4 regions of the Sphingomonas sp. CFBP 13733 genome follow, and region 2 is predicted to be linked to each of the others. Evidence: riboswitches for the same ligand, from Rfam matches in the RefSeq annotation. Region 2 holds a riboswitch; each other region holds the start of a gene.

Region 1 (7,974 bases), on a different contig from region 2:
TCCCGGTCCAGGGGGTGGCCGAGGCACGGTGAACGCCGTCTGAGCGACGACCATGCGGCGGGGGCCGCATCGGCGACGCATGCCGGCCGCTCAGGGCGTCCGGTCGGCGCGCGTCCCGGTCGTTCGCGGCAGGCCCCCGTCCTCGTCGGACGCCGGGGATGTGCCAATGACCAAGATCATGACCGGGCGGACCGCCGGTCGTTCGACGCGACACCGGATCGGCTGGATGTTCGCGATGCTGGTGGCGGCCAATATCGCCGCCTGGGGATGGGCGTTCGCGCTGTTCCAGGCGCAGCCGCTGATGCTGGGCACCGCGATGCTCGCCTGGGGGCTGGGGCTGCGGCATGCGGTCGACGCGGATCATATCGCGGCGATCGACAATGTGACGCGCAAGCTGATGCAGGACGGGCAACGGCCGATCGGGGTCGGCTTCTGGTTCGCGGTCGGTCATTCGGCGATCGTCCTGATCGCCGCGGTCGGAATCGCGCTGACCGCGAGCGCGCTGGCGCAGTTCGAGGCGTTCAAGCAGGCGGGCGGGGTGATCGCGACGCTGGTCTCCGCGCTGTTCCTGTTCACGATCGCGGCGATGAACCTGATCATCCTGCGATCGGTGTGGCGGACCTTCGGCCATGTCCGCGGCGGCGGGCGTTATGTCGAGGAGGATCTCGACCTGCTGCTCGGCAATCGCGGGCTGCTCGCGCGGCTGTTCCGGCCGATGTTCCGGCTGGTCACGCGCAGCTGGCACATGGCGCCGCTCGGCTTCCTGTTCGGGCTGGGGTTCGACACCGCGACCGAAGTCGCGATTCTCGGCCTGTCGGCGAGCCAGGCAGCGGACGGGCTGTCGATCGGCACGGTGCTGGTGCTGCCGGTGCTGTTCGCGACGGGCATGGCGCTGGTCGACAGTGCCGACGGGGTGGTGATGCTCGGCGCGTATGAATGGGCGTTCGTGAAGCCGATCCGCAAGCTCTATTACAACATCACGATCACGCTGATCTCGGCGATCGTCGCGATCGCGATCGGCGGAATCGAGACGCTCGCGCTGCTGGCATCGAAGCTGGGCCTGAGCGGGGGCGTGTGGGACGTCGCTTCGGCGCTGGGTGAGAATTTCAACGGGCTGGGCTTTGCGATCATCGCGCTGTTCGTGGCGTGCTGGGTGCTGAGTTTCGCGATCTACCGGTGGAAGCGGTTCGACGAGATCGAGGTGGTGCGGGGGTAACGAGCAGCGTCGTCATCCCGGGCTCGACCCGGGACCCAGGGCCAGGCAGCGCATTACGCGTAGCTCTGGGTCCTGACTTTCGTCAGGATGACGGAGGTCAGGTGCATTGGCACAGTCGCCAAACTCCTCTAAACCCAACCCCGAGGTTTGGTTCTACCGAACCTCAACAGATCGCGCCGGTGCCCTTCGGGGCTTGAATGGGAATGCGGTGCGGGAGCTTTGCCTCCCAATGCCGCGGCTGTCCCTGCAACTGTAAGCGGTGAGCGAGACGCACAGGCCCCCGATGCGGGGGCAGCCACTGGGTCACGAGACCTGGGAAGGCGTGCATCGAGCTTCGACCCGCGAGCCAGGAGACCTGCCAGCGTCATGGTCGCTCTTGCCTTGATCCAGGGGATGGTCGCGGCACGGTACTCCGTCTGAGCGACGAACGCGTGCGGCCGTCAGGTCGTGCGCGCGTGTGGCTGCGGGCGTGCGTCCGTCCGTGGCTGTCGTTCCGACGCCCGGAGAGTATCGCATGACCGACCCCCAGCCGACCCTGGCCAAGATTCCCGTTACCATCGTCACCGGGTTTCTCGGCGCGGGCAAGACCACGCTGATCAGCCACCTAATCCGCAACGCCGGGGGCCGGCGGCTCGCGGTGATCGTCAACGAATTCGGCACGCTCGGCATCGACGGCGATATCTTGAAGGGGTGCGCAATCCCCGATTGCCCGGCCGAGAATGTCGTCGAGCTCGCCAATGGCTGTATCTGCTGCACCGTCGCGGACGATTTCATCCCGACCGTCGAGACGTTGCTCGCGCTCGACCCGCGGCCCGACCATATCCTGATCGAGACGTCGGGGCTCGCCCTGCCCAAGCCTTTGCTCAAGGCGTTTGACTGGCCCGCGATCCGGTCGCGGATCACGGTCGACGGGGTGATCGCGCTGGCCGATGCGGAAGCGGTCGCCGCGGGACGGTTCGCGCCCGACCTCGCCGCGATCGAGGCGCAGCGTCGCGCCGATCCGAGCGTCGATCACGAGACGCCGCTCGCCGAGGTGTTCGAGGACCAGCTTGCCTGTGCCGACCTGGTGCTGCTGACCAAGGCGGATCTGGCGGGCGAGGCGGGGGTCACCGCGGCGCGCGCGGTGATCGCGGCGGAGTCCGCGCGTGCGTTGCCAGTGATCGCGCTGACCGACGGGGTGATCGATCCGCGCGTCGTGCTGGGGCTGAACGCGGCGGCGGAGGACGATATCGCGGCGCGGCCGTCGCATCATGATGGCGCGGACGATCACGAGCATGACGATTTCGACAGCATGATCGTCGACCTCGGCGAGATCGCGGACCCGGCGGCGCTCGCCGCGCGGATCGAGACGCTGGCGCGCGACGCCGACATCCTGCGCGTGAAGGGCTATGCCGCGGTGACGGGCAAGCCGATGCGGCTGCTGGTGCAGGCGGTCGGGGCGCGGGTGCGGACGCAATATGACCGGCCATGGCGCGCCGACGAGGCGCGGCAGACGCGCCTGGTGGTGATCGCCGAGCATGACCGGATCGACCCTGCAAGGATCCGGGTCGCGCTTCAGGGCTGACGACGATGCACGTCGTCTTCCGCGAAAGCCACGGGCTGGAGGAAAACGCGGTCCCGCAGGACCTCGCGCAGAGCCCGGCGGACCTCGTCGTCCTGTCCTTTTCGGACGGGGATCTCGGCGCGTTCGCGGCCGGGTGGCGGCGTGCGGCGGCGAACGGGAACCCGCTGCCGTCGCTTCGGCTCGCCAATCTGTCCGCGCTCGCGCATCCGCTGTCGGTCGATACCTATGTCGAGCGGACGCTGGACGGTGGCGCAGGCACGGGCGCGAAGGGGATCGTGATCCGGCTGATCGGCGGGCGGTCCTACTGGTCTTATGGGTTGCAGCAGGTCGAGGCACTGGCGCGGGCGCGGGGGATCGCGCTGGCGGTGCTGCCTGCGGACGGGCGGATCGACGCGCGGCTCGATGCGGCGTCGACGGTGCCGGTGTCGACGCTGCGCCGGCTCGCCGCCTTGTGCGACGATGGCGGCGCGGTCGCGGCGCAAGCCGCGCTGGCGCAGATGGCGCTGGCGGCGGGGCTCTATGCCGGGCCGGTCGCGGGGGTGAAGACGGTCCCCGAGGTCGGCGGGTGGCAGCCGCGGGATGGTGTGACGTGCCTCGCGGCGTTCGCGATGACCGCGACGCGGCCGCGAATCCTGCTGATTTTCTACCGCTCCTACCTGACCGCCGCGGATCTGGACCCGATCGAGGCGCTGCATGCCGGGCTGAGTGGGGCGGGGTTCGACGTCGTCGGGCTGTTCGCGCCGTCGCTGAAGGCGCCGGGCGCGGCGGGGTGGCTGGCGCGTTGGGTCGTCGCGCTCGCCCCGGCGGCGATCGTCAACGCGACCGCCTTTTCCGGCCGCGGCGCGGACGACAGCTCGCCGCTCGACGGGGCGGGGGTGCCGGTGTTCCAGGTCGCGCTGGCGACGTCGGACCGCGCCGCCTGGGGGGGGTCGACGCGCGGGTTGTCCCCCGCTGACCTGGCGATGCACGTCGTCCTGCCCGAGGTCGACGGACGGCTGTTCGCGGGCGTCGCGAGCTTCAAGGAGGACGGCGTCCGCGACGACGCTCTCGGCTATGCTCGGCGCGAGCACCGGGCCGAGCCCGCCCGGATCGCCGCGATCGTCGCGCGCGTCGCGGCCTGGGTGCTTCTGGCGGAGCGGCCGGTCGCGGAGCAGCGGCCCGCGGTCGTGCTGTCGACCTATCCGGGCAAGGATTATCAGATGGCGCATGCGGTCGGGCTTGACGCGCTGGCGTCTGCCGAGGCGATCGTCGAGGACCTGGCGGCCGCGGGTTATGCGACCGGGGAGACTGCATCCGGAGGCCTGGCCGAGGCGCTGGCGACGGGGCGGATCGGGTGGCCGGTCGCGGCGTATCGCGCGGCGCTTGGGGGCTTGCCGGCCGTGTTGCGCGATGCACTCGAGGAAAGCTGGGGGGCGCCCGAGGACGATCCGGGCTGTGTGGACGGCGCGTTCCAGTTCGCGGGAGTCGAGCGCGGGGGCGTGGTGATCGCGCTCCAGCCCGAACGTGGACGGAGCGCGGCGCGGGTCGGCGAGTATCACGACCTGTCGCGCTGTCCCCGTCACGCCTATGTCGCCTTCTATCTGTGGCTGCGCGCGCGGGGGAGCGATGCGCTGATCCATATCGGCGCGCACGGGACGCTCGAATGGCTGCCGGGCAAGGCCGTCGCGCTGTCGGGGGAATGCTGGCCCGAGGCGCTGACCGGGGCGATGCCGGTGCTCTATCCGTTCATCGTCAACGATCCGGGCGAGGCGGCGCAGGCGCGGCGGCGGATCGGTGCGGTGACGATCGGCCATGTCCCGCCGCCAGCCGCGACCACGCGCAGCGGTGCGGGGCTGGGGCGGCTCGAATCGTTGCTCGACGAGTTTTCAACCGCCGACGGGCTCGACCCGGCGCGTCGCGACCGGCTGCAACGCGACATCGCCGATGAGGCGCGCGCGACCGGACTGGCGGCGACGCTGCGGCTCGACGAGGCGGCGAGCCAGGCGGAAGCGATCACGCGGATCGACACGTTCGTGTGCGACGTGAAGGAGAGCCAGTTCGGCGACGGGCTGCACGTCTATGGGCGTGGCGACCAGGGCGAGGCCGAGCGCGACGGGCTGCTGAGCGCGTTGCGGGGCAGGCGGATCGCGGCGGGGCCGTCGGGCTCCCCGTGGCGCGGACGCAGCGACGTCCTGCCGACCGGGCGCAACCTGTATGCGACCGACGCGCGCGCGGTGCCGTCGCGCGCGGCGCATGCGCAGGGCGTGCGGCTGGCCGACGAGCTGGTCCGCCGGCACCTGCAGGACGAGGGCGACTATCCGCGCGCGCTGGTCGTCGACCTGTGGGCGTCGGCGACGATGCGGACCGCGGGCGAGGAGTTCGCGATGGCGCTCCACCTGCTCGGCGCGGAGCCGGTCTGGGATACTGCCTCGGACCGGGTCACGGGGGTCGAAATCCTGCCGCTGGCGAGGCTCGACCGGCCGCGGATCGACGTGACGCTGCGTGTGTCGGGGCTGTTCCGCGATGCGTTTCCCGCGCTCGGCCAGATGTTCGGGCAGGCGGTGCGCGCGCTGGCGACGCGCGACGAGCCCGACGACTGGAACCCGTTCGTCGGCGCTGCCGTCGGTGCGCGCGTCTATGGGCCCGAGCCGGGTCGCTACGGGCTCGGGCTCGGCGATGCGGGCGAGACGTACGGCGAGGCGGCGCGGGAAGCGGCGGGCGCGGCGTGGCTGGCGGCGTCGAGCCACGCGCTCGACGGGGCGGTCGACGACGGTGCGACGCGGTTCGATCCGGCGGGGATCCGCGACCGGGTCGCCGCCGCCGATGCGTTCGTCCATGTCCAGGATTTGCCCGAGACCGACCTGTTGCTCGCCGCGGATTATGCCGCGCACGAGGCGGGGTTCGCGGCGGCGCAGGCGGTTGCCGGGGGTAAGGCCGCGGCGCTGTATCATCTCGATGCGCGCGACCCGGAACGGCCGCGTGCGCGGTCGCTGGACGAGGAGATTGCGCGGGTCGTCCATGCGCGGGGGGCGAACCCGGCCTGGGTCGAGGGGATGATGCGGCACGGGTTTCGCGGGGGCGCGGAGATCGCCGCGACGCTCGACCATATGGCGATGTTCGCGCAGCTGGCGCGGGTGGTGTCGCCCGAGCTGATCGACCTCTATTATGATGCGACATTGGGGCGCGACGCGGTGCGTGCGTTTCTGGAGAGCGCAAACCCCGCGGCGCTGGCGGCGATGACCGCGCGGTTCGCGGCGTTGCACACGGCGGGGCTGTGGCCGACGCGGCGTAATTCCATCCTCGCGCAGCTCGAGCTGCCGGCATGAGCGCGTTCGTCGTCAAGGGATGGTGCCCCGATGCGTGGCGGCCGATGGCGGCGGGCGACGGGCTGCTTGTGCGGATCCGCCCGCCGCTCGGCCGGCTGACGCGCGCGCAGACACTCGCGCTGTGTGATGCGGCAATGGCGTGGGGAAATGGCGAGATTGACGTGACCAGCCGCGCGAACCTGCAGATCCGCGGTGTGACCGAGGCGGGATGGCGGGGGCTGGTCGAGGCGTTGCTGGCGGTCGGGCTGATCGACCCCGATCCGGAGCGCGAGGCGCGCGGCGCGATGCTGGTCGCGCCCGACTGGCGGGACGGGGACGATACGCAGCATATCGCCACCGCGTTGCGCGAGCGGCTGTCCGACCTGCCGGTGCTGCCTGGCAAGGTTGGTTTTGCGATTGATGCGGGCGCTGCACCGCTGCTGACCCGCGCGCCCGCTGACTTTCGGGTCGAGCGCGCGGTGGACGGCAGGTTGCTGGTGCGCGGCGAGGGGCGTGCGGCGGGGGTGGACGTGACGCGCGACACCGCGGTCGACGCGCTGATCGCGCTGGCGCGGTGGTTCGTCGACAGCGGCGGTGCGGCGGCGGGGCGGATGGCGCGCCACGCAGCGGCCGTGCCGGAGCCCGCGACCTTGGTTCCCGCGCCCACCGCGCCACCGCCCGAAGCCGGGGCGCATCCGCTGGGCGCGGCGATCGCGCTCGGCTTCGGGCGGATCGCGGCAGTAGAGTTGCGCGACCGGATCGCCGCAGACCCGGTCACGGCGATCCGCGTGACGCCGTGGCGGATGCTGATCCTCGAAGGCCGTGTGCCGGATAGCGCGCGTGACCAGAGCAGCGTGCGCGCCGGGGTCGACGCCTGTGTCGGTGCGCCCGCCTGCCCGCAGGCGAGCGTCGAGACGCGCGACCTCGCGCGGCGGCTGGCTCCGTTGGTTGCTGGCAGCCTGCACGTGTCGGGATGCGCCAAGGGGTGTGCGCGGGCGCGGCCTGCGGACGTGACGCTGACCGGGCGCGACGGGCGGTTCGACCTTGCCCTGCGCGCGCGCGCGGGCGCGCCGCCGCTGCTCGGCGCGCTCGAACCCGCTCAGATTATCGCCCATTTCTCCCAGCCGTCCGGAGCCGCCTGATGCCCTATGCCTATGAGACCGACGGGGCCGCGATCTATCGCCAGTCGTTTGCGATGATCCGCGCCGAGGCGGATCTCGAGCGGTTCGACGTCGAGGAGGAGCCGGTCGCGGTGCGGATGATCCATGCTGCGGGGCTTGTCCCCCTGGCGGGGGATATCCGCTTTTCGCCCGGCTTCGCACGGACCGCGCGTGCGGCGTTGCGGGCGCGCGCGCCGATCCTGTGCGATGCGCGGATGGTGACCGAGGGGATCACGCGCGCGCGTTTGCCGGCGGACAATGCGGTGATCTGTACGCTGCACACACCCGAGACGGTCGCGCTGGCGAGAGAAATGGCAACGACGCGCTCGGCCGCCGCGCTGGAATTCTGGCGACCGCATCTGGCAGGCGCGGTGGTGGCGATCGGCAATGCCCCGACTGCGCTGTTCCACCTGCTCAATATGCTGGAGGATCCCGATTGTCCGCGGCCCGCGGCAATCATCGGCTGTCCGGTGGGTTTCGTCGGAGCGGTCGAATCGAAGGATGCGCTGTGGGCAGCGCAGCCGGTGCCGTGCGTGATCGTCGAGGGGCGGCTGGGCGGCAGCGCGATCACCGTCGCGGCGATCAACGCGCTGGCGAGTGCGGCGGAATGATCGGCGTGGTGGCGCCATCCGCGACCTTGGTGCCGCCGCCGGGACAGGTGGTCGTAACCGGCACGATTCACGGCGTCGGACTGGGGCCGGGGGCGTGCGACCTGATGAGCGTGCGCGCGGATCGGCTGGTACGCGGTGC
Region 2 (7,974 bases):
AGCCGAATAGCGCGATCAGTGCAGGGGCCCCTGCAACGGCATGCACAGGCACCCCTAAACACCCTGTTACGCACCCCCAAAAGACCAGATCGTGCACCCTGATCTTCCCTGCCACCATCCCTCCCAGCCCGCCCTCCCGCAGCAGCGGCACCCACCGCGCCCAGCACAACGGCCCGATCCGCGCGAGCATCGGGACGACGATCACGACCGCCCATCCCTGACTCGAAACGGCATGCAATAAGACAAGTTTTGCAATAAGTTGCAGCGCGATCATCACAACGCCGAAGCTGCCGATATGCGGATCCGCCATCACCGCGATCAGCCGGTCGCGATTGCCATGCGCGGCACCCAGCCCGTCTGCCAGATCTGCCAGCCCATCCAGGTGCAAAGCCCCTGTAATCGCTACCCAAATTACCAGCGCGGCGAGCGCACCGGTCCACGGATCGACCTGCGCGCCGACCCACCCCGCCGCCGCGACGACCACCCCGATGCACGCCCCGACGACCGGATACCACCGGATCGCCGCAGCAAAATCCTCAGCGTCCGCAGCAACTTGCGGCACCGGCACGCGCGTCAGGAAGCCGAAGGCGACGATCAGCCGCTTCACGAAACCGGATCCGTCTGCAGCGCCACGATCTGCGCCGTCCGGTCCGGCCAGATCCGCAATGTAATCAACGCCGCATAGGGCAAATCGAACGCCCAGAGCTCGCGCGACCCGAACCCGCACAGTGATTTCAGCGCCGCCCGGATCGCCCCGCCATGTGTCACGATCAATGAGGTTTCAGGTGTAAGGTCTTCGATCGCATCGGTAATTCTCGCGACCAGATCGCTCCACCGTTCCCCACCCGGTGGCGGTGCACCGTCCGGATCGTCCCAAAACCGCTGCAACGCCGCAGCTTCGATCTCCGCCGTAGCCAGCCCGTCCCAATCCCCGAAATCCAGCTCCCGCCACCGCGCATCAGTCGTCGGAGCCAGCCCCCGCTCCCGCCCGATCGCATCCGCGATAGCCTGCGATCGCCTGAGATCAGAACAGACGATCTGCTTGAAACTCAGCGGTTTTACCCGCGCGAAACAGGCCACCAGCCCCTCCGCCGTGACCGGACTATCGGTCCGCCCCAGCATCCGCCCGGTCAGTTTAGGCGCGCCATGGCGCAGCAGGTGGAGCAGAAACGGCCCACTCACGCCACCGACACCCCCGCCTCGGCAAACGTCGCCATCCCGTCATGCGCCGCCAACGCCGACCGAATCACTCCCACCGCAACCGCCGCCCCGCTTCCCTCCCCCAGCCGCATCCCAAGTCTCAGTAAAGGCTCGAGTTTCAGCGCTTGAAGCAATCGCTCATGCCCCGGCTCGGCCGAACAATGCCCGGCAATGCAATGCTCTGTGATGCCGGGATACGCCGCCGCAATCGGCGCGATCGCCGCCGACGAGATGAATCCGTCCAGCACCACCGGCACCCCCGCCAGCCGCGCCGCCACCACCGCGCCAGCGATCGCGACGATTTCACGCCCCCCCACGCGCCGCAACGTCTCGAACGGCGTACGCGGGCAATCATCATGCCGCGCAATCCCCGCCTCGACCACCGCAATTTTCCGCGCGATTCCCGCCACATCAACCCCCGTCCCCGGCCCAACCCAGTCCGCGGCGGTTCCGCCGTAACTGCGCAGACACAGTGCTGCGGCCGACGTAGAATTCCCGATTCCCATCTCCCCCACGACAAGCATGTCGAGCCCCGGCACGACGACGTCGGCGCCAATGTTGAGTGCGACGAGACACGCGGTTTCGTCCATCGCCGATGCCGTCGTGAAATCCGCCGTAGGGGTTTCCAGATCGATGTCGGCGATGATCAGCTCGAGCCCGACGGCATCCGCCAGCGCATTGATGGCCGCGCCCCCATGGCGGAAATTCTCGACCATCTGTGCGGTCACGGAAACCGGGAAAGCGCTGACCCCGTGCACCGCAACGCCGTGATTTCCCGCGAAAATTGCCACCCTCGCGCGCTCGAACCGCGGCCGCTCGCGCCCCTGCCAGCCCGCCATGAAGACTGCGAGGTCTTCAAGTCGGCCGAGTGATCCGGGCGGCTTGGTCAACTGTGCTTGCCGCAGCGATGCGGCCCCTCGCGCGGCTTCGTCTGCCGCAGGAAGGGCCTCCAGCGCCGCCTCGAACGCCGCGACCGTCGGGAAAAGCGTCACTGCGCGACATAGCCGGCGGGGGGCGTCCGGGTGATGAAATGCCCCTTGATCCCGGCCGGCCACTGGCGGAACGGCACCTGCCCCTCCGCACTCTCCGCATGCAGCACGGCATAATCGAGGATCGCGCGCGCCGCCTCCTCATCCGGGGTAAAGCGCCCCAGAACATAGCCGATTTTTGCCGGGCCGCGGACATGGATAGTGCAGAAATCCTGACAGGCGAACAGGCACGGCATCGCCTGGACCGCAATCCCGGCATAGCGCGGATCACTCGCCTGGACCGCCTGCAACGCCGCGACGAGTCTCGCACCGCCGCGCATGCCCTCGGCATCGTCCTTCGCATCGGTGGACGCGCGGCAGGTGCTGCAGGCGACGACGGCCGCACCGTCTTCGGCGGGAACCAGTAGATTTGGCATTGAAACCCCATGACATACGCGCCCGCGGCACAGGCCGCAGGCTGGTTATGTCGTCGCGCGGGTTTACCCCCGTCCGCTCGGCGCACCCTGGCCGGACGAAAGACGACTGCGACGGGCAGGTCTCCTGGCTCACGGGTCACAGCCCTTCGCGCCGCCTTCTCGGGACCGGGATCCCAATGGCATGATGGCACGATGGCTCGCCGCTTACAGTTGCAGGGGCAGCCGGGGTTCTCCCGTTCCCTTTTCATCCCCGTCGCCGGGGAACCTGTCGCGGTCAGAGGGATAGGCCGGGCGAGCGGCCCGGGTCAATCGCCCTGCGCGCTGTCACGCGTCAGCGGTACCACGACCGGTACGCCCTCGATCGATCCGAACCACGCCCGAACACCATAGGTTTCACGCAGCCGCGCCGGCGTCAGCACTGCCGACGGCGCGCCGTGGGCGACGAGCCGGCCCGCGTCTAGCACGAGGATGCGATCGCAATAGCGTGCGGCGAGCCCCAGATCATGCAGGACGGCGATCACCAGGACACCCCGCGCGGCCTGCGCCCGCAGGATCTCCATGACTGCGATCTGATGCGCGGGATCGAGCGACGCGAGTGGCTCGTCGACGATCAGCGCCGGCGCCTCCACCGCGAGCGCCCTTGCCAGCAGGACGCGGGCCCGCTCGCCCCCCGAAATCTCGGTCGCGACACGCGCCGCAAGCATGGTCACGTCCGCCGCTGCCATCGCACGGGCAATCGCATCACGATCCTGCTGAGAAATGCGCGACAACGGTGCGAGATGGGGCAAGCGGCCCAGCGCGACGAGACGTTCGACGCTCAGCGGCCAATGAAGACTTTGACCCTGCGGCAGATACGCGACCGTCCGCGCAATCTCACGTCGCGAGCGCTCCGCCAGCGGAACCCCGTCGAGCAGGATATCTCCCGTAGCGGGAACCAGCCCGAGAAGCGCCTGGACCAGCGTCGATTTGCCCGCCCCATTGGGGCCGACGATCCCGATGAGCGCGCCGCCCTCTGCCGAGAAACTGACATCGTCGACCACGACCCGCCCTGCACGGCGGACGCTGAGGCGGTCCGCGGTGAGGGCTACCATAGCCGCCGCTCGCGCATCAGGTGGACGAGGAACACCGGCACGCCGAGAAACGCGGTGACGACCCCGAGCTTGAGTTCGTTCGACGTCGGGATCACCCGGACCAGCACGTCGGCAAAGGTGAGCAATGCGGCCCCGCCCAGTGCGGAGGGAAGCAGGATCGCCGACGGCGAACGATCGGTCATCGGCCGGACGAGATGCGGGACGATCAGGCCGATGAACCCGATCGCGCCCGATACCGCGACCGCCCCGCCGACCCCGATCGCCACCCCGACCAGCAACCGCATGAGCGTCCGACGCAGATCGACGCCTAGCGCGCGTGCGCCATCCTCGCCGAGCGTCAGCGCGTCGAGCGCATGGCCGTCCCAGGCGACCAGCACCATGCCGAGCGCGATACAGGGCAGCGCCAGCGCGACATGGCTGAACGACCGGTCTTCGAGCGACCCGAGCAACCAGGTCATGATCTCCATCGCTGCAAATGGGTTGGGGGACAGGTTCAGCGCCAGACTGACCCCCGCGACCGCCAGGGTACCGACCGCAATCCCCGCGAGGATCAGCGACAAGGCGCTTTGCGACCCGGCCGCCAGCACGAACAGCAACCCCAGCGCCGCGAACGCCCCGGCGATCGCCACGATCGGCAGCATCGCCGGATGAAGCTCCGCCAGCCCGAAATACAGCGCGATCACCGCGCCCAGCGATGCGCCGTTCGACGCGCCCAGAACCGATGGCTCGGCCAGCGGATTGCGCAGGAATCCCTGCAGCGCAGCACCCGAAAGCCCCAGCATCGCGCCGACCGCCAGCCCGAGGATCGCGCGCGGCAGACGAAGTTCGAACAGGATCGCGCGTTCGATCGGATCGCCCTGCCCGCTGAGCGCCCGCACGACATGCGCCAGCGGGATCGCCGCACTTCCCACCGCGACCGACGCAGCGCCGGCCAGCAGCGCAAGCAGCGTGAGGCCACCGACCAATCGCGCACGCGTCACGCGTTCCATAGTGCCAGATCCCACCGCATCCGTTTCCGCCTAGCGCATAAGCGGCCGCTGCGGCAGGGCTTTGCGCATGCGCGGACGCCGTCTCCTGACCATCCTGATCATCGCTGCCGCCGGTGCACCTGCTCCGGCGGCAGCGCCTCGACCGCCGGCGCGTATCGTTTCGCTTAACCTATGCGCTGACCAGTATCTTCTGGCGCTGGCCGACCCCGCGCAGATCGTCGCGCTCACCCGGTTCGCGCGCGATCCGAACATGTCCGCAGCCGCCAACGCCGCGCGTACCATGCCAGTCAGCCGTGGCAGCGCCGAAGACGTGCTGATGCTCCGCCCCGATCTCGTGATCGCATCGCCGTTCCGACGCCAGACGGTCGCCGCCGTGCTTGCCGGACGGCACGTCGCGACGCTCGATCTGCCCCCCGCGGACAGCTATGCCGCGATCGTGAGGCAAGTCCGTCAGGTTGCTGCCGCCATCGGGCACCCCGATCGCGGCGAAACGCTGATCCGCCGGATGGACACCGCGCTCGCACGATTGCCGCGCGCGCCGGGAGGTGGTCATACGGCGGCCTATTATCAGCGTCGGGGTTTCCTGACCGGCACCGGCACGCTCGTCGACGAATTGATGCAGCGTCTCGGGCTGGCCAATCTCGCGACCCGGCTCGGCAAGCCGGCACTTTCGCAACTGTCGCTCGAACAAATGGCGCTGGCACGCCCCGACTATCTCATCGTCGAGAGCGCCACCGACCGCGTGACCGATCAGGGCACCGAAATGCTGCATCATCCGATTCTCGACGGGATCCCTCGTCTGCGCATCCCCGAGGCGTGGACCGTCTGCGGAGGTCCTGCCTATGTGCTGGCCGCGCAAAGCCTCGCGGCGCAGTTGCGCACGCCCCGTCCGGCTGGTCCTCGCCGCGGCCGTTAGAACTCGACGCCGGCCTGGGCCTTGACCCCGCCCCGGAACGGATGCTTGACCTGCCCCATCTCGGTGACGAGATCCGCCGCGGCGATCAACGCATCGGGCGCGTTGCGCCCCGTCGCCACGACATGCGTCATCGCCGGTCGCGCCGCGAACCCCGCAAGTACCTCGTCGAGTGGCAGATAGTCATAGCGCAGGACGATGTTGATCTCATCGGCGATGACCATCGCATAGCTCGGGTCGAGGATCATCCGGCGGACCTCGTCCCACCCTTCGCGCGCCACGGCGATATCGCGGGCCCGATCCTGCGTATCCCAGGTAAAGCCCTCGCCCATCGGCTTGAACTCGACCAGATCGGGAAAGGCGTCAAAGATGACCTTCTCACCGGTCGTCATCGCACCCTTGACGAACTGTACGATCCCAACCTTTCGCCCGTGCCCCATCATCCGCACCGCCATGCCGAGCGCCGCGGTGGTCTTACCCTTGCCCGGCCCGGTGTGGACCATGAGCAGGCCCTTTTCGATCGTCTTGGCCGCGACGATCTTGTCCTGGACGACCTTCTTCTTGGCCATCCGCGCCGTGTGCTCCGCCTCGCTCCGCATCAGAATGCTGCCTTCACGCCGGCATAGGCACCGCGACCCTGACCGACATAGCTGAACACCTCCTCGTACCGCTCGTCGAACAGGTTTTCGACCCGACCGAAGACCGATAGCCGGGGCGTCAGCTTGTACGCCGTGTTCAGGTTGACGAGGACATATTCCTGGAGCGAAACGCGGACAGGGACATAGCTCGGATCGGTATAGGCGTCGTCCTGCTGCCTGCCGTTATACCTGACGGTGAGCGTTGCCGAGGCGCGCTGGTCGCGGCTGAACGCGGTCATGTTGACGCTGCCGATATGGTTGGGGCGCCGGATCTCCACGCCCCCGTCCTCGCGCGCCTTCAGATAGGTATAGGCGAGGTCGAAGCGCAACTGCGCAATCGGCTGCGCTGTGGCAAACACCTCGACGCCGTGCTGCGTCGATCGCGTATCGCGGTTGCCGGGCGTTGCGACGAAGTCGGGGGCGGGATAGGTGGTAAAGATCTCGTTCGTCAGCCGACTGTCGAAATAGGTCGCGCCGATCGTCGCACGATCCCCCCCGAAAGCCTGTTCGACCCCGGCTTCCCACCCCTTTGACTTTTCCGGCTTGAGGTTGGGGTTGCCGATATAACGACCGTCCGAATAGCCGAAGAGATCGAAGTAGCCGGGGTTCTTCACGCCCGTCCCGTAGGCGCCGCGCACCCGCGTTCCGGTCGCAAAGCGATAGCTCGCCTGCGCGCGGTAGGTGGTGGTGTCGTCGAACCGGTTATTCTCGTCGCGCCGCACCGATCCGCCGATCGCTAGCGCGTCGTCGATCACGACGTCATACTGTCCGACGATCCCGACATTGTCGGTGTGCCGCCGCCCTGTGAAGACGAACTCCGAAGGGACCGGACTAAGCGTCTGAAATTCCTCACGCTCGACATCGACTGCGGCGGTCAGCCGATGCCGGATGCGATCGGTGCCGAACCGGAAGGCGCTTTCGAACGATCCCTTGTACCGGCGTCCCTTGTTGCCGAAGCTCAAGGCATCGTCGACCAGCGCCCGGCGTGTCGTATCGGCAAACTGGCCGCTGAGCGCATTCGTCCAGCGGCCATCCGCCAGCGCGAGTTCGGCGCGAACCAGCCCGTAATATGCCTCGACCGTGCTGCGCGCGCCTGGCGTATCGACGATCGTGCCGAACTGCGGGCCGCTCAATGCCGTGTCGTTGCTGTCGGCATCGGTATAGCTATAGCGCCCGACGCCCGTGACCTTCAGCGTGTCGGTCGGCGACCAGCTGAGCTTGCCCGTCGCGCCGACGCTCTTCGCGCCGATGTCGCGCGATCCGCCCCGCGCGGTCGGCGTGCCGTCGGTGAGGTAGGTCGAGCTCGATAGCGCGTAATCGAGATTGCCCGCCACGCCCGCGACCCGGGCGCCGCCCGAAAACGTGCCGAACGATCCCCCCTCGGCCCGCAGCGATACGCCCGGGGCCTCCGCGCCGCTGAGCGTGAGATACTGGATGACGCCGCCGATCGCGTCGGACCCGTACAGCGCCGATTGCTGGCCGCGCAGCACCTCGACCCGTGCCGCCTCGTCGGCAATCAGCGTGCCGAAGTCATATTCGCCCTGATAGGGATCGGACACTTCGATCCCGTCGATCAGCACGAGCACGTGATTGCCCTCCGATCCGCGGATCCGGACCTGCGTCGTCCCCCCGACCGCGCCGGTCCGGCTGACCGCCAGTCCGGGGACGTCGCGCAGCACGTCGGACACGATCCGGGTCTGCCGCTGGTCGAGCGTGGCGGCGTCGAGCACCGTCACCG
Region 3 (7,974 bases), on a different contig from region 2:
GCGATCCCTCAATCGGTTGTGCTGAAACTCATATTCTGGCAAGTCTGGGGTGGGTGCTATTGATCGCTTCATTATTCGCCGCACCAATATGGCTGGTCTGCGGAATTTTGAGGAGGCTGGTTCACCCTTCGGCTGGCGCATTTACGACCAACCTCCTTTTGACGTTCGTGGTGGTTCTTGCCGTAGTGCTCTGCTTCAGCCCTGCCGTCGACCTTCTATTCAGGATCGATAGGTGAGACCCTGATGATCCGCAGCAGATGTGAGCGAGTCCGCCCTTGACCCGCATCGGTCGGCGCATTTCTAACCTATAGCCATGTAAGCTACCATCAAGGCTGCGGCTTGCGCGTCTGTGTTTTGGCGTAAGCAGAATGGCCGAAATTGGGCGTTATCCACGTTCGCGCCGCCTCCGGACCGAATGGCCCATTGTGGCGGACGGCGCACCTTCAAGTGCCATTCGGCCATTCTACCAAAGTACGTGATCTGTAATCACGCCGCACCTGACAAGAAGTCCCAGCGTCGCGCCGATCAAAAGAAGCGTCAGGTACATAGCAATGGCTCGTGTTCGGCTTCGACGATCCGTATGGTAGCTCATGCTTGAACACCTCGTAGCTAGCGCTGCCACCAAGTTGAGCGGTCCAGCCAGCAACCGAGGTTACGCGCAACTAAAGTGGGCCGTGTAAGGAGTAAAGCTAACGTCGAGTAGGTTGAAGTCAATGTATAGATATCGGGGCAGGTGAGGCTGACTGCTTTATCGGAGTTCCATAAGCCATACCGCAATGGTCATCTCGATCGACGCCTATTCTGCTCCCTCACAATGTAATCCGTCATGGCATATCGCTGCGACGCCGCCGAGACTTGCTCCTCGGTCGCATATAGAGCCTTTAGCAAAAGACGATCTGAATCTGTGAGGTTATTGGGCTTATCACGAATGGTAGCGTCAAACAGCGACATGATTGATCGAATGTCGCTGCTGACACTGTGCACAGGATTGGCAAGCACGACCATTGAGACGTAGGAGCTCAGCTGCTCCCACGTGACATCGCCGCACCGGGGCAAATCGATGATCACAAGTATTTGCTTTTTATCCTCTCGCGAAGGTTGGGAAAGCCGCGATGCCGCATCCAAGCGCTTTTCAGTAGCTCTGCCCATAGTCCATCGGACCGGACGAGGATCCGTCAGTTCGGCCCGGTTCCGCGAGCGAGCGAGACCGTACTTGGCCACGTTCCGAAACATATTTGGCTGACGACGCAGAAAGCGTCTTACCAGTGCATCCGCCTGATCTGAGATTATAATTTCGACATTCGACGGACATGATTTGCCTTCTATCGGCACACCGACCGTTCGCGCATTAGCTGCAACCGTTTCAGCGATATATTGCGCCTTGTCCGGCAGGACGCCGCGGACAGTAACGCAAATCGACGTATTCCAGCGTGGAATTTGCGCATCGCTATCACCGGTCATCCGCTTGACCATGCCCGCCACTCGGGGCCTCCTAGTCGCGTTTACGATGATCTCTCTATCTGCAGATCCCGGCGCCGGCGTAGGTTCGATAGCCGTGACTGACGGCCGCTGCGTCAATGGTTCTGGCGTGCCTTGGAACATCAGTAGGGCAACTGGCAGGAGCATCAGCACTCTAATACCATCCCAACCACGGCGCTTATAACCCGCGTGCCACGATAGGACGCACCTGCTTACCTATCAAGTTTGAAGCGTTCTGAGCGGTGTTTGTAGCATCGATCGTCCCGCATCCGCGAACGTAAGTTGCTCCCTGTCTCGCGCTAGGCTGTCTCACGATGGAGGATTAAACGAGCGCCGGTGCGGTTCGAAGCTGTCAGCAGCAGCCAAATTTATACGTTCTCCTGAGATCAGGCCCCGTCACCTTTTCAAAACTGCCTTTGGAGAATGACAATCGGGAGCCATCTTGGTGAATGAATGGCTGTTTTGAGAAACGAAGCTTACCCGCCACGGCGTCTGATTTTGGGCGCTTTCGGTCATTGGGCGCGATCGGCGTCGGAACGGCTGAATGTGGTGGTTAGCCGACATTCGCGATGAAGGACGCTTTAGGTTAGGCGAACATAAAGGCGGTTGAAGGGCCCACCCTAACACGCGCAAGTTTGCTCGTGGCGCGTGATACATTACGCCCCCAATCGCGCGAAATGGCGTTTCCATATTGAAGCGCAAAATAGCGGTAGCATTACCCTCATCGTTATCTGGCGAAAGAGATATCTCGAATGGACCGCTGCGATCTTCTTCTTGGCTAAGGAAAGTTCGCATCGCATCACCGCGCCCGAAAAGCACGACTGACTGAGATTTAACTTCCGCCATGCTCGCTACGCATTGGGGGATCGGGGGTGGCGTGGCTAACATTCGATAATCTTAACAAAGTGTCCAGCGTCTGGGAATGGGCGGAACTGCCAAGCATCGGAGGGCAGGCAAACCCACATACGGCCGTTCGTGATCGATCGCACCGCGCCCAAAAGCGGACGGACGTTAATCCGACGATACACACCAGTTCAAATTTGTTTTCGAACTACGAATCAGCACCTGAATCGAGTGTAGCGTTTCTGGCGGGGGCTAGGCCGATATGTGAGACGACTCGACTATCCGTCCCGATCCTGCTTCGCTAAATGGCCACATCGGAGAGGGTGACCGCGTGAAACTCGTTATCCCGCTTCTGGGACTCGCGGCAGCTTCGCTCGCTGCCGCTCCCACTTTGCATGTTCCCTCCCAACTGCCGTACAAATGGAACAACGTCGTGATTGGTGGCGGCGGGTTCTCGCCCGCCATCGTGTTCAGCGTCGCCGAAAGGGACCTTGCATATTTGCGCACCGATGTGGGTGGCGCCTATCGCTGGGATGCCCTTACGCAGCGCTGGATTGCGCTCCAGGACGGCCAAGCGCAGAACAGCTACATGGGCGTCGAAAGCATCGCGCCGGACCCGGTAGACCCAGACATCATTTACCTCGCCGCGGGCATGTACTTCGACCAACCTGCGGCGATCATGCGGAGCGCCGATCGCGGCGCTTCCTGGCAAATAACGCCGGTTCCCTTCAGCATGGGCGGCAACGAGGACGGTCGCGGTCTGGGCGAACGCCTAGCGATTGATCCGGATCGGCGGACGCACCTGTTCTTCGGATCGCGGCACGACGGTCTTTGGGACAGTGAGGACAGCGGCCGGACGTGGCACAAGGTCGAGAGCTTCCCGTGGAAGGGGCTTGGCCGTCCCGCCGCGAACCACACCCATGGCGGCGTCTCCTTCGTCGTCTTCGGCCCGCCGGGCGAAACTGCCCTTGGCCGGTCGCGCGCCATGTATGCCGGCGTCGCAGATGCAACGGTGCAACACCTGTACCGCTCGACCGACGCCGGTCGAAGCTGGAGCGCCGTCACCGGAGGTCCGGCCTCGACCATGCTGCCCGTCAAGGCGGCAGTAGACCAACAGGGCATGCTCTACATCGATTACTGCTCCGACATCGGTCCGAACGGGATCGCACTAGGTGAGGTTTGGAAGCTCGACCCGAGGTCGGGCGGATGGACGAACATCACGCCTGAGCGCGGTGACGAGGCCGAGGGCGGCTACATGGGGCTCAGCCTCGATCGGCTCCATCCCGGCCGGCTGGCGGTGTCGACGGTCGATCGCTGGAACCATCGCGATACCGTTTGGCTGTCGTCCGACAGCGGCGCGCACTGGTCGAGCCTGCGGGAGCGGAGTTCACGCGATCTCTCGCCGGCCCCCTGGCTCCGGCTCGACAAGGGTGGGTTTGGCGGCTGGATCGCGGGTCTGGCGTTCGATCCGTTCGACGGTGCCACGCTTGCCTATGCCACGGGGCTGACGGTGTTCCGGACCAGGCAAGCGGACAAGGCCGATATGGTTTGGCGGCCCTGGGTCACCGGGATCGAAGAGGCGGTGCCGCTCAGCCTCGTCAGTCCGCCCGAGGGGCCCCATTTGATCTCCGGCATCGGCGACACGCACGGCTTCGTCCACGATCGGCTCGACCGCGCGCCGGAGCGGGCCTTCGCCGATCCCGACCTGCCGCAGACTAACAATGTCGATTATGCCGGCGTGGTGCCCAAGATCATCGTTCGGAGCGCATCAGGCTATTCTCCCGATCCTGAGGGGGCGTCGCTCGGCTGGTCGGAGGATGGAGGCCGCAGCTGGCATAAGATGCTGGCGTCGCCAATCGCGATCGGGCCCGCCGCGCCACGGCGGATCGACGCCGATGGCCAGGCACCGATCACTGTTTCAGCGGATGGGAGCACCTTCCTGGTGTCTGGGCTAGTGACGCTCGCCACGGCCGATAGGGGGCGGATCTGGTGGCGACCCAAGGGTTTACCGGAACGCACCTATGCGGTCGCCGACAAGGTCGACCCCCTTGCCTGGTACGCGATCGACTATACTGGTGCGCGTATATTCGTCAGTCGTGATGGGGCGAAGACGTTCACGCAGGCACCCGCGCAGGGACTCCCGGCCAGCATTGCCAGCTCGCGCCCGGCGGCACGGGAGTTTCAACCAATGGCGGCGGCAACGCCGGGAACGGCCAACGAGCTCTGGCTGATCCTAGGCGGCCGCTTCTTCCACACTAGCGACGGAGCCCGAACGTTCGTGGCGTCCACGCCAGCCAATCCGCTGTTGCGTGACATGTATTTCGTGAGCTTCGGTCTCGGCAAGGCGGCGCCCGGCGGGCACGTGCCGACTCTCTATGCCTTCGGGGTCACGAAGACGTTGGGCGGGCTGTGGCGCTCGACCGACGCGGGCGCGCGCTGGTTTCGGATTAACGACGACGCGCATCAATGGGGTCTTAGATACCGAGTCATCACGGGCGATCCTCGCCTCTTCGGCCGCGTCTACTTGGCGACCGATGGCCGAGGCATCTTCTACGGAGATCCTTTGCCGCAACCCGTGCGTGCCGGAGCGCATTGACCCAATTCCGGTCGTTCTCGACGCATCTGTCGCTTCCCAACTTCCGACATTCGTTAATGGGCACCGACACTCCGTTTGGACTTTTGCGATCGTCGCGTCGACCAATTGCCGGATCGTCTTCGTCAGGATACACCGTCCCCGCTGACCTGCTCCGCTGGAGACGGTCGGCATGATCGCGTCGGTGCCCCGAAAGGGGCTTAATAGGGAACGCGGTGAGGGTGGTTTGCCACCTGAAGCCGAGGCTGTCCCTGCAACTGTAAGCGGCGAGCGCGATGCATTTCGCTTCTTCCTGCAAAGGAAGGAGCAGCCACTGGGCCAGACGTTTCGTCATGAGGGCCTGGGAAGGCCGTGCATCGTGTGATGACCCGTGAGCCAGGAGACCTGCCGGCGTCTGGTCGCTCTTGCCTGGCCCAGGGGGTGGCCGCGGCACGGTACTCCGTCGAGCGACGACGTGTGCGGTGGGGACCGCACGGGCATGCGTGCCGGTCGCAATCGCGTCCGGCTGGCGCGGATGTCGGCCGTTCGCGGGAGGTCCCTGCCGGGTTCGCTCGACGCCCCGGGGATTACCGTAATGCCATTCCTATTGTCTCGCCTCGCGGTGGCGGGGGCTTTGCTGTCACCTGTTTTCGCAGCACCGCTCAACGCTCAGTCTTTGCCTGTCTCGGACAATGAGGACATTCTGGTTGTCGGCCAGCAGGCGCGCGACACGCTCACCACGCCGAACGCGACCGGCAGCCGCCTGGGCCTCACGCCGCTCGAGACCCCCGCGACGATCTCGGTCATCGATGGCGCCACGATCCGCGCGCGCGGCGACCTGTCGGTGATCGACGCGACGAGCCGCGCACCGGGCATCAGCAACGCTGGAAACCCCGGCAATGGCGGCACCGCGCTCGCCGCGCGCGGCTTCAGCGGCCAGGGATCCGTGCTTCAGCTGATCGACGGTATAAGGCTGTTCCCGGCTGCCGGCACGATCACCTTTCCGACCGATCCGTGGATGGTCGAGCGGATCGACATCCTGAGCGGCCCAGCCTCGGTGCTCTACGGCCAGGGCGCGCTGGGCGGTGCGGTGAATGTCCTGATGCGTAAACCCGATACGCAGCGGACGCACGTGGAGGGCGAGATCGGCTACGGCTCGCAGGACAGCTTCCATGTCGCGGCGGGCGCAGGCGGGCCGATCACCGAGCGCCTCTCCTATCGCATCGACGGCAGCTATCGCCGATCGGACGGCTATGTCGATCGTGGCCAGTCGCGCAGCCATGCCGTCTCGGGCACGCTGCGCTGGGCACCGACCGACACGCTCGTCGTCACCGCACGGGACGATTACGGCGACCAGAAGCCGATGCGCTATTTCGGCACGCCGCTGATCGAAGGACGGCTCGACGACCGCATCGGGGAGCGAAACTACAACACACGCGATGGCTTTATCCGCTACCGCGACAACCGTACCAGCCTGCAGGTCGACTGGACGCCGAGCGATGCGGTCACCGTCAGCAACCAGGCCTATCGTCTCACCTCCAAACGCTCCTGGCTCAATCTCGAAACCTATTGCTGGATCGCCGCGGACGGCGTCTGCGCCAACGGCAGCGGCAACACCGGCACACCGGGGCGCATCCTGCGCACCGACATGACCGGCATCGTCCACGATCAGACGCAATGGGGCGATCAGGGCAGCGTGACGCTCAGGACAGGCATCGCCGATGGCGTCAGCAACGACTTTGTCGTGGGCTTTGACGTCAACCTCATCAAACTCACCTACTCCCACAACTTCGGTTCGGACCCCCAGGTTTCGGAGGTCGATCCTTTAGCGTTCGATCCAGGTCCGATCGTCGACACGCAGGGGATCGCACCGCGCTATCGTACGCGCACCACCGAATATGCGGTCTTTGCCGAGGACCGGCTGAAACTCGGCACGCATGTCTCGATCGTCGGTGGCGTGCGCTACGAGCACGACAAGATCCGCCGCTGGTCGATCGACTATCCAGGCGGCGTCAGCACCGAGACGTTCGCGCTCGACAAGCGGCTGCATAACGTGACCTGGCGGGTCGGTAGCGTCTATCAGCCGATCCCGACGGTGTCGCTCTATGCGCAGTATGCCACCGGCGTGGATCCTCTGGGGACGCTGACCACCTATTCGACCGGGCAGGTTCAGTTCAGCAACGCGGTCGGCGACCAAGTTGAGGTCGGCGCCAAGGCGGTGTTCCTCGACGGTCGCGGCACCGCCACCCTCGCCGCCTATCGCATAGTCAAGAAACGCCTGCTGGCACAGTTGACCCCGACGAGCCCGGTCGAGCAGGTCGGCCAGCGATCGGCCAGGGGGATCGAGGCCGCGGTATCGCTCGATCTGCCCTACGGCGTCGGGATCGATGCAAACGGCAGCGTGCTCAACGCGACGTTCGACGACTTCGTCTCCGGCGGCTCGAGCTTCGACGGCAACACCCCGCCAGACGTCCCCGAGACGCTTGCCAATCTCTGGCTGCGTTTGAACGCAACGCGCTCGCTCCAGGCGCGCGCCGGGCTGCGCTACGTCGGGCGTCGTTATTCGGACAACGCCAACAGCTTCCGCGTCCCCAGCTACACCACGGTCGATGCCACGCTTTCCTTTGCGGTGACACCACGCCTGGCGGTCAATATCCACGGCTACAACCTGTTTGACCGGGCCTACGCGCTAAACACGTACAACAATCAGCAGTGGGTCCTTGGCCGTCCCCGCTCGGTCGACGTTTCGCTTCGTGCCAGCTTTTAACGCCCTCAGGCGGCCGGCGCTTGGCAAGACTGCCCGGCGCTGGCTGTACCTCGTTCATCGCTGGATCGGCATCGCCAGCTGCCTGTTCTTCGCCATGTGGTTTCTGTCCGGGCTGGTGATGGTCTACGTGCCTTATCCCTCCCTCTCGCCAGCCGATAAGCTGGCTGGGAGCGAGGCGATCGACTGGGCAGCAGTGAACGTGCCGCCCCCGCTGGACGGCGGACGGCTATCGCAGGAGCTGTTCCTCGAGATGCGCGACGGCGCGCCTGTCTGGCGCGTGACCGGGTGGGATGGAACGCACACCACTCTCGCC
Region 4 (7,974 bases), on a different contig from region 2:
GTCGGTGACGAGCGCGGGGTCCGGCCCGTCGGACCGACGGTCCCCCGCGCCCATATCGGCCGCAAGGACCAGCGGGCCGCTGAGGAACGCGACCAGCCTTGGATCGTCCGGCATCGCTTCGACGCGCACCGGCATGGGCAGCGACAAGGCAATCCGGTCGCCCGCCTTGAGCCCGGTCAGCAGCAGATACGCGCCGTCGCGCACGCCGGCCGTTCTGCCGTTCACCTGCAACAGCGGGGCGGTGCACCAGCCGGGCACGCGGAGCGCCAGCGTCCGTGGCGCCGTCCTGACCGCGATCCGCACCGTGTCGCCGAGCGGGAATTGCGTATCGATGTCGAGCTTCGCCTCGGGGGCATCCAGCGTGGAGGCATAATAGAGGTTGATCGCAACCGCATCGCCGCGCTTCCAGTAGATGCTCTCGCCATGCTTCGAATGGCTTTCCATGCCCGACCCGACACAGCACCAGAAATCCTCGGTCGGGCTCGAATGCACGCGCCCCATGCCCGGCGCCAGCGCGGTGAAATAAGTGAACATCCCCGTATCGGGGTGCTGCTGGCTCATGATGTGGTTGAGATGCGCGCGTTCGTAAAAGTCGAAATAGCGCGCATCACCGGTCCAGCCATAGAGATGCCGGGTCAGGCGCAGCATGTTGTAGCTGTTGCACGCCTCGCACGTCTGCTGGTCGAGCCGCTGGGCAAGCTTGCGCGGCTCGCCGAAATGCTCATGGTCCGAATTGCCGCCGATGACATAGCTGTGGTCGCGCGTCACGATCGTCCAGAATGACCGCGCGACCCTGGCATGATCGGTATCGCCGGTCAGCTCATGCAGCCGCGCCTCCCCCACGATCTTCGGGATCTGGGTGTTGGCATGATGCCCCGCGAGGTCGTCGCGCGCGTCCCTGAGCGGGTCGACGATCGCGTGATGCCGCAGCCGTTCGGCGAGTGTCAGCCAGCGGCGATTGCCGGTCCGCGTGTACAGCTCGGCATAGGATTCGGTCAGCCCGCCATGCTCGGTCCGCAGGATATCCTGGATCTGGACGTCGTTCAGTCCTTCCAGGATCGTGCCGAGATAGGTCCCAAGCCCGATCGCCACGGCCAGACCATCGGCAAGCCCGGCATGCCGGTGCGCGTCGAGCACGCCCGCCATCACCTTGTGATAGGTGTACAGCGGCACCCATCCTTCGTTCAGGCTGAACCCGGTCGACCGGATCTCCCGCTTGCGCAGTTCCTCGTATACCACCTTGCCATCGACGGTCTTGCCGTCGCGCTCGACGGTCGTCCCGCCGGCATAGCCATCCCCCTGCTTCAGCTGGATCGCCTTGAGTTCGGCGACGATATAGGCCGCGCGGTCACGGAATTGCTGGTCACCCGTCTGCGCATAGATCAGGGACAGTGCGCTGAGATAATGACCGAGCGAATGCCCGGCGATCCCGCGTGACTCCCATCCGCCATAGACTTCGCCCTTGGTCGGCAACCCTGCCCCGGCATGGAAATTGTGCAGCAGACGGTTCGCATCGAGCGACAGCAGATAGCGCTGGTTCGCCTGCACCGATGTCAGGAAGATCGACGGCAGCAACCGCACCTGCGACAGCGGAAAGGGGGTCGCCGCCGAGGGTGCACCCGCCGCCGCCAGGGCGAATGGCGGCACCGCCCCCAGCGCAATCCCTGCGCCTAGCGCACCGCGACGCGTCCAACCCATGTCACTCTCCCAGCCACGTCTTTAGACACAGGCTATCGGCTTCACTTGTCGGAGTAAATCCCGGGACTGACATGAGCTGACGGTGTGATCGTGATCATCAGTGCGCCGTGATCCAGACCCGGCCGCACCTCTATGAGCGTCTCAGTCGCGCGGCGCGCGAGCGATCACCGCCTGAGCGGCCCGGAGGCGGGCCTTCCAGATCTTCACCGACGGATGCCCGGCCGCGAGGCCGGCGAGCCGCCCCTCGATCTGGACGGCCTCGTGCTTGGCTGCGTCGAGCTCGGCGGCTGTCGGCGCAGGCTGGATATTGGCGCGCGCGTGTGCGCCGGTGCGTCCCTTGCTCTTGGTCATGGCCAACGCGATGGCCCCGGATGCCGCGCCGCGTCAATGCGGAACGGTAGCGACACGGCCCGCTGTGGCGCGCGCAACACCCGAGCAAGGTCGCGTCAGCGCTTGACGCGTTCCGCCATCGCGGCGTTGCCTTGGCCTGCCGCGACCGAACCTGCCGATCGTCCCGCCGCATCCTGGATCGTCCGGTCCGCACCCGCCGCCAGCAGCAGGTCGACCTGTGCCCGGCGATTGAACAGCGATGCCATCATCAGCGCAGTCTGCCCGGCATGATTGCGCGCGTTCACGTCGCACCCCGCCTTCAGCAGCCGCGCCGCGATCGCATCCTCGCCCTTGAACGCGACACCCATCTGCGCGCTGTTGCCCTGGTCACGATCGGGGCGACAGGCGTCGGCGCCCTTGCCGATCAGCGCGTCGACCGTAGCTAGCTGTCCGTTATACGCCGCCAGGATCAGGGGCGTGAAACCGCGCTCATCATAGGCATTGATGTCGGCGCCGGCGTTGAGCAGCGGATCGATCATGTCCGTGCGGCCGAGCCGGGCCGCCTCGAACAGCAGCTGCTGGCGACGCTCGGGTGATGGCAAGGCTGCAGCCACAGGGGGCGTCTGTCGCTCGGTCACAGCGGCCTGTGGACCGGCCGCGGCGAGCAGCGCGGCAAGATAAGTCAGCATCGTCGGTCTCGATTCCTTGAAGTCTGCCATGGCAGGGGGCGCGCGTCGTGGCGCACCCCCTGCCCCGGGATCAGCGGGCGCCCTGGCCCGGGTTGGCGGCGCGATAGTCCGCCACCGCGCGCGACACGTCGGCGATCGGAACGTTCACCGCGGTTGCCAGGCGCGTGCCGAAGTCCTTGTCCGCCTGGTAGAAGTAGCTGACCATGATCGTCTTCGTCCGTGCGGACGTCACGACATTGAGATCACCCGCCAGGTTGGTCACCAGATCCGCCTTGTCCTGCGCCTTGAGCGCCCGGTAGAATTCGCCCGCCTGGGCAAAGTTGTTGGTCTTGGCGATCGGCTTCGCATCGACGGTCGCGTCGATGCCATAGGGCGCGGCCCGGAAGCGGGCATCGGTCGACTTTGCCGCGGTCGCCGCCGGGAAGTAATTCACGTCGGACGCGCGGTTGGCGTGGTCGAGCTGGCCGTCCTGGTAATTGTTGACGACACTCGCGAGCGGACGATTGACCGGCAACTGCATCGCATTGGCGCCGATGCGATAGCGCTGCGTGTCCGAATAGGAGAACAGCCGGCCCTGCAGCATCCGGTCCGGCGACGCCTCGATCCCCGGCACGAGGTTGGCCGGTGCGAACGCCGACTGCTCGGTATAGTCGAAGAAATTGGTCGGCACCTTGTTGAGCGTCATCTCGCCGATCTTGCGGAACGGTACGCCCAGCCATTCCTTGGTGTCGTCGAAGGGATTATAGTCGAGCTTGGCGAACGCCGACGCCGACATCGTCTGCACCATCAGGTCCCAGACGGGGAAGTTGCCCTTGCCGATCTCGCCATAAAGATCGTCGGTCAGGTAGTTCCAGGTCGCGGTCGCCACCTGTGCCCCGTTCAGGTTGCGCACGCCCTGGCGGCTAATCCAGCGGAACTTGGCGAACACCGTTTCGCCCTTGGCATTCACCAGCTTGAAGGCATGGACGCCGTTGCCGTCCATCGTCCGGTAGGATGCCGGCGTACCGAGGTTCGAATAGACATGCGCGAGCATGTTGGTCGCCTCGGGCGTGGCCGAGAAGAAGTCGAAGAAGCGATTGGGGTCCTGCTTGTTCGTCACCGGCGAGGGCTTGAGCGCGTGGATCATGTCCGGAAACTGGATCGCGTCGCGGATGAAGAAGATCGGCAGGTTGTTGCCGACCAGATCCCAATTGCCCTGATCGGTATAGAATTTGGTCGCAAAGCCGCGCGGATCCCGCATGCCCTCGGGGCTGCCCGAGGGGTGGATCACGGTCGAGAAGCGGACGAACACCGGCGTCTGCTTGCCGGGCATGAACAGCGATGCACCGGTGATGCTCGAAATGTCCGCGGTCGCGGTGAACACGCCGTGGGCACCGGTTCCGCGGGCATGGACGACGCGCTCGGGCACGCGCTCCCGGTCGAAGCGTGCGAGCTTCTCGATCAGCGTCGTGTCCTCAAGCAGGACGGGGCCAAGATCGCCCGCCGCCTTCGAGTGGCGGTTCTCTCCGATCGGCGCACCATTGTCGCGGGTCATCTGAGGCGCGGCGGCACTGGCTGAATCACCCTTGGCTTCGACGGTGCCGGCAACCCCGGCCTGCGCCAGCGCGGGCTTGCCGGCGCTGGACGGTGCCGCCGCGGTCGTCATGCGCGTTTCCGCCTGCGTCTCGGCCGGCGCCACCGTCTGCGCGGCGACCGGCTGAATCATGGCACCCGCCGATGCCGCAGCCAGCAGCATCGCCGTCACGGCCTGACGGCTCTTCACGTTCTTCATCTCGATCCCTTAATCCTGCATGCCATCAGCGTGGCATCCCCGCACAGAGCGTGCGGCACCGCCGCCTCCTGATCGAGGACGCGCATCGCGCCAAACGGAGCTTCTGGATCACAGCAATCGAGCAGGACGATCGAGCCGCCATCGCGCCGCTCGCCCCGGGCGATTGCCGAACCGCCGTGACCGGGATAGACCGGCGCCGCTGACCTGTTCGATCCGAGCAGGGCGGCATGATCGCGTCGGTGCCCCGAAAGGGGCTTAATAGGGAACGCGGTGAGGGTGGTTCGCTACCTGAAGCCGAGGCTGTCCCTGCAACTGTAAGCGGCGAGCGCGATGCATTTCGCTTCTTCCTGCAAAGGAAGGGGCAGCCACTGGGCCAGACGTTTCGTCATGAGGGCCTGGGAAGGCCGTGCATCGTGCGAGGACCCGTGAGCCAGGAGACCTGCCGGCGTCTGGTCGCTCTTGCCTGGCCCAGGGGGTGGCCGCGGCACGGTACTCCGTCGAGCGACGACGTGTGCGGTGGGGACCGCACGGGCATGCGTGCCGGTCGCAATCGCGTCCGGCTGGCGCGGATGTCGGCCGTTCGCGGGAGGTCCCTGCCGGGTTCGCTAGACGCCCGGGGGATTACCGTAATGCCGTTCCTATTGTCTCGCCTCGCGCTCGCGGGGGCTATTCTGTCGCCTGTCTTGGCAGCACAAGTCCACGCCCAGTCCGTGCCGGATCCCGATACCAAGGACATCCTGATCGTCGGACAGCATGCCCAGGACACGCTCACCACGCCGAATGCGACCGGCAGCCGCCTGGGCCTCACGCCGCTCGAGACCCCCGCGACGCTCTCAGTCATCGACGGCGCCACGATCCGCGCGCGCGGTGACCTGTCCGTGATCGACGCAACGAGCCGCGCACCGGGCATCAGCAACGCGGGCAACCCCGGCAATGGCGGCACCGCACTCGCGGCGCGGGGCTTCAGCGGCCAGGGATCCGTACTCCAGCTCATCGACGGCATAAGACTGTTCCCGGCGGCCGGCACGATCACCTTTCCGACCGATCCGTGGATGGTCGAGCGGATCGACATCCTGAGCGGCCCGGCCTCGGTGCTCTACGGCCAGGGCGCACTGGGCGGCGCGGTGAATGTCGTGATGCGCAAACCCGATACGCAGCGGACGCACGTGGAGGGCGAGATCGGCTATGGCTCGCAGGACAGCTTCCATGTCGCGGCGGGCGCAGGGGGGCCGATCACCGAGCGCCTCTCCTACCGCATCGACGGCAGCTATCGCCGATCGGACGGCTATGTCGATTGCGGCCAGTCGCGCAGCCATGCCGTGTCGGGCACGCTGCGCTGGGCGCCAACCGACACGCTCGTCGTCACCGTGCGGGACGATTATGGCGACCAGAAGCCGATGCGCTATTTCGGCACGCCGCTGATCGACGGTCGGCTCGACGACGGCATCCGGGAGCGTAACTACACCACACGCGACGGCGGCATCCGCTACCTGGACAACCGCACCAGCCTGCAGGTCGACTGGACACCGAGCGATGCGGTCACCGTCAGCAACCAGGCCTATCGCCTCACCTCCAAACGCTCCTGGCTCAATCTCGAAACCTATTGCTGGATCGCCGCGGACGGGGTCTGCCCCAACGGCAGCGGCAACACCGGCACTCCGGGCGGCATCCTGCGCACCGACATGACCGGCATCGTCCACGACCAGATGCAATGGGGCGATCAGGGCAGCGTGACGCTCCGAACAGGCATCGCCGATGGCGTCGGCAACGACCTTGTCATGGGCTTCGACGTCAACCTCATCAAACTGACCTATTCGCACAATTTCGGGTCTGACCCCCAGGTTTCGGAGGTCGACCCCTTCGCGTTCGATCCCGGTCTGATCATCGACACGCAAGGCATCGCACCGCGCTATCGCACGCGCACGACCGAATATGCGGTCTTCGCCGAGGACCGGCTGAAGCTCGGAACGCACGTCTCGATCGTCGGTGGCGTCCGCTTCGAGCGCGACACGATCCGCCGCTGGTCGATCGACTATCCAGGCGGCGCCACTACCCAGACGTTCGCGCTCGACAAGCGGCTGCACAATGTGACCTGGCGGGTCGGGAGCGTCTATCAGCCGGTCCCGACGGTGTCGCTCTATGCGCAATATGCCACCGGCGTGGACCCGCTGGGGACGCTGACGACCTATTCGACCGGGCAGGTGCAGTTCAGCAACGCGGTTGGCGATCAGGTCGAGGTCGGCGCGAAGGCCGTGTTCCTCGACGGTCGCGGCACCGCCACCCTCGCCGCCTATCGCATCGTCAAGAAGCGCCTGCTGGCACAGCTGACCCCGACGAGCCCGGTCGAGCAGGTCGGCCAGCGATCGGCCAGGGGTATCGAGGCCGCGGTGTCGCTCGATCTGCCTTACGGTGTCGGGATCGATGCGAACGGCAGCATCCTCGACGCCACGTTCGACGACTTCGTCTCAGGCGGTATGCGCTTCGATGGCAATACCCCGCCGGACGTGCCCGAGATGCTCGCCAATCTCTGGCTGCGCTGGAACGCGACGCACGCGCTCCAGGCACGCGCCGGGCTGCGCTACGTCGGACGCCGCTATTCGGACAATGCGAACAGCTTCCGCGTCCCCAGCTACGCCACGGTCGATGCAACGCTCTCCTATGCAGTGACGCCACGGCTCGCGGTCGACATCCACGGCTACAACCTGTTCGACCGGGACTATGCGATCAGCACATACAACAACCAGCAATGGGTCCTCGGCCGTCCCCGCGCGGTCGACGTCTCGCTTCGCGTCGGCTTCTAGCGCGCCCCGTGACCGGCAGCCCGCGGGACGGGCCGCCGGCGATGTCGCCCCCCGGGAAAACCCCGGATAGCCGGTCGCGCGCGCGCCCGCCTAAGCCGCATGGCCACCCCATAAGGAGACATTGCGCATGCCGTTTTACCGGGCTTCCGAGCTGTTTACCCTGCGTCCCGTGCCGCCCACGCTCGGCAAGCCGGCATGGATGAACCTGCGCGCCGTGCCGCGGGCACCCTGGGCGGGGGAGCCGGAGGCACTGCGCGGGCCTGGCATCTACGGCATGTTCCATGACGACCGGCTCGTCTATGTCGGCCTGTATGCCGGCAAGGCCGAGCGGCCCTTTGGCGGATCGGTCCTCGAGCGCTGGGAGAAGCACGTCACCTATCAGACGCTGCGCTCGCCCTATGTCACCTTCGCCCGTCGGCATCTCAAGCATCTGCATGCGCTCGCCGCCGCAGAGCCCAACGGACCGATCGAGACGATCGTCGCGATGCTGGCGCTGAACGGCGATGAAAGCCCGCTTCTCCAGCGCAAGGGCGGCAGCTGCACCTTCGCCAAGGCGCAGCTCGCAGCCGCACACTGGGATGTGTTCGGGCCGGGGAACGAGGCCACGATGCTCGATCACCTCGGCTTCACCTATCTCCAATTGCCGCGCGACCTGGCCGCGACCGTTCTCCCCGAGCCCGGGCAG

The links. A riboswitch is a leader RNA that binds a small molecule or an ion and turns the genes downstream of it on or off. The one in region 2 is predicted to bind cobalamin.
Region 1: it holds a riboswitch for cobalamin, as region 2 does, so the genes downstream of both, cobW (cobalamin biosynthesis protein CobW) here and IFT71_RS03125 (DUF1636 domain-containing protein) in region 2, are expected to answer to the same signal.
Region 3: it holds a riboswitch for cobalamin, as region 2 does, so the genes downstream of both, IFT71_RS18235 (TonB-dependent receptor) here and IFT71_RS03125 (DUF1636 domain-containing protein) in region 2, are expected to answer to the same signal.
Region 4: it holds a riboswitch for cobalamin, as region 2 does, so the genes downstream of both, IFT71_RS13185 (TonB-dependent receptor) here and IFT71_RS03125 (DUF1636 domain-containing protein) in region 2, are expected to answer to the same signal.

What each region holds. Positions count from the first base shown of each region.
Region 1 is NZ_JACYUP010000004.1:539,233-547,206, forward strand. It holds gene IFT71_RS15035 (HoxN/HupN/NixA family nickel/cobalt transporter) at 179-1,216, shown strand; cobalamin riboswitch at 1,377-1,593, shown strand; gene cobW (cobalamin biosynthesis protein CobW) at 1,731-2,780, shown strand; gene cobN (cobaltochelatase subunit CobN) at 2,786-6,085, shown strand; gene IFT71_RS15050 (cobalamin biosynthesis protein CobG) at 6,082-7,206, shown strand; gene IFT71_RS15055 (precorrin-8X methylmutase) at 7,206-7,835, shown strand; gene cobI (precorrin-2 C(20)-methyltransferase) at 7,841-7,974, shown strand, end outside.
Region 2 is NZ_JACYUP010000001.1:731,745-739,718, forward strand. It holds gene cobS (adenosylcobinamide-GDP ribazoletransferase) at 1-607, opposite strand, end outside; gene IFT71_RS03115 (histidine phosphatase family protein) at 604-1,182, opposite strand; gene cobT (nicotinate-nucleotide--dimethylbenzimidazole phosphoribosyltransferase) at 1,179-2,192, opposite strand; gene IFT71_RS03125 (DUF1636 domain-containing protein) at 2,189-2,605, opposite strand; cobalamin riboswitch at 2,703-2,889, opposite strand; gene IFT71_RS03130 (ABC transporter ATP-binding protein) at 2,911-3,696, opposite strand; gene IFT71_RS03135 (FecCD family ABC transporter permease) at 3,690-4,685, opposite strand; gene IFT71_RS03140 (ABC transporter substrate-binding protein) at 4,753-5,601, shown strand; gene cobO (cob(I)yrinic acid a,c-diamide adenosyltransferase) at 5,598-6,197, opposite strand; gene IFT71_RS03150 (TonB-dependent receptor plug domain-containing protein) at 6,197-7,974, opposite strand, start outside.
Region 3 is NZ_JACYUP010000007.1:62,719-70,692, reverse strand. It holds gene IFT71_RS18245 (hypothetical protein) at 781-1,482, opposite strand; gene IFT71_RS18240 (WD40/YVTN/BNR-like repeat-containing protein) at 2,654-4,918, shown strand; cobalamin riboswitch at 5,081-5,321, shown strand; gene IFT71_RS18235 (TonB-dependent receptor) at 5,490-7,661, shown strand; gene IFT71_RS18230 (PepSY domain-containing protein) at 7,615-7,974, shown strand, end outside.
Region 4 is NZ_JACYUP010000004.1:140,446-148,419, reverse strand. It holds gene IFT71_RS13205 (glycoside hydrolase family 127 protein) at 1-1,698, opposite strand, end outside; gene IFT71_RS13200 (hypothetical protein) at 1,840-2,049, opposite strand; gene IFT71_RS13195 (ankyrin repeat domain-containing protein) at 2,145-2,714, opposite strand; gene IFT71_RS13190 (catalase) at 2,788-4,488, opposite strand; cobalamin riboswitch at 4,711-4,949, shown strand; gene IFT71_RS13185 (TonB-dependent receptor) at 5,199-7,289, shown strand; gene IFT71_RS13180 (hypothetical protein) at 7,417-7,974, shown strand, end outside.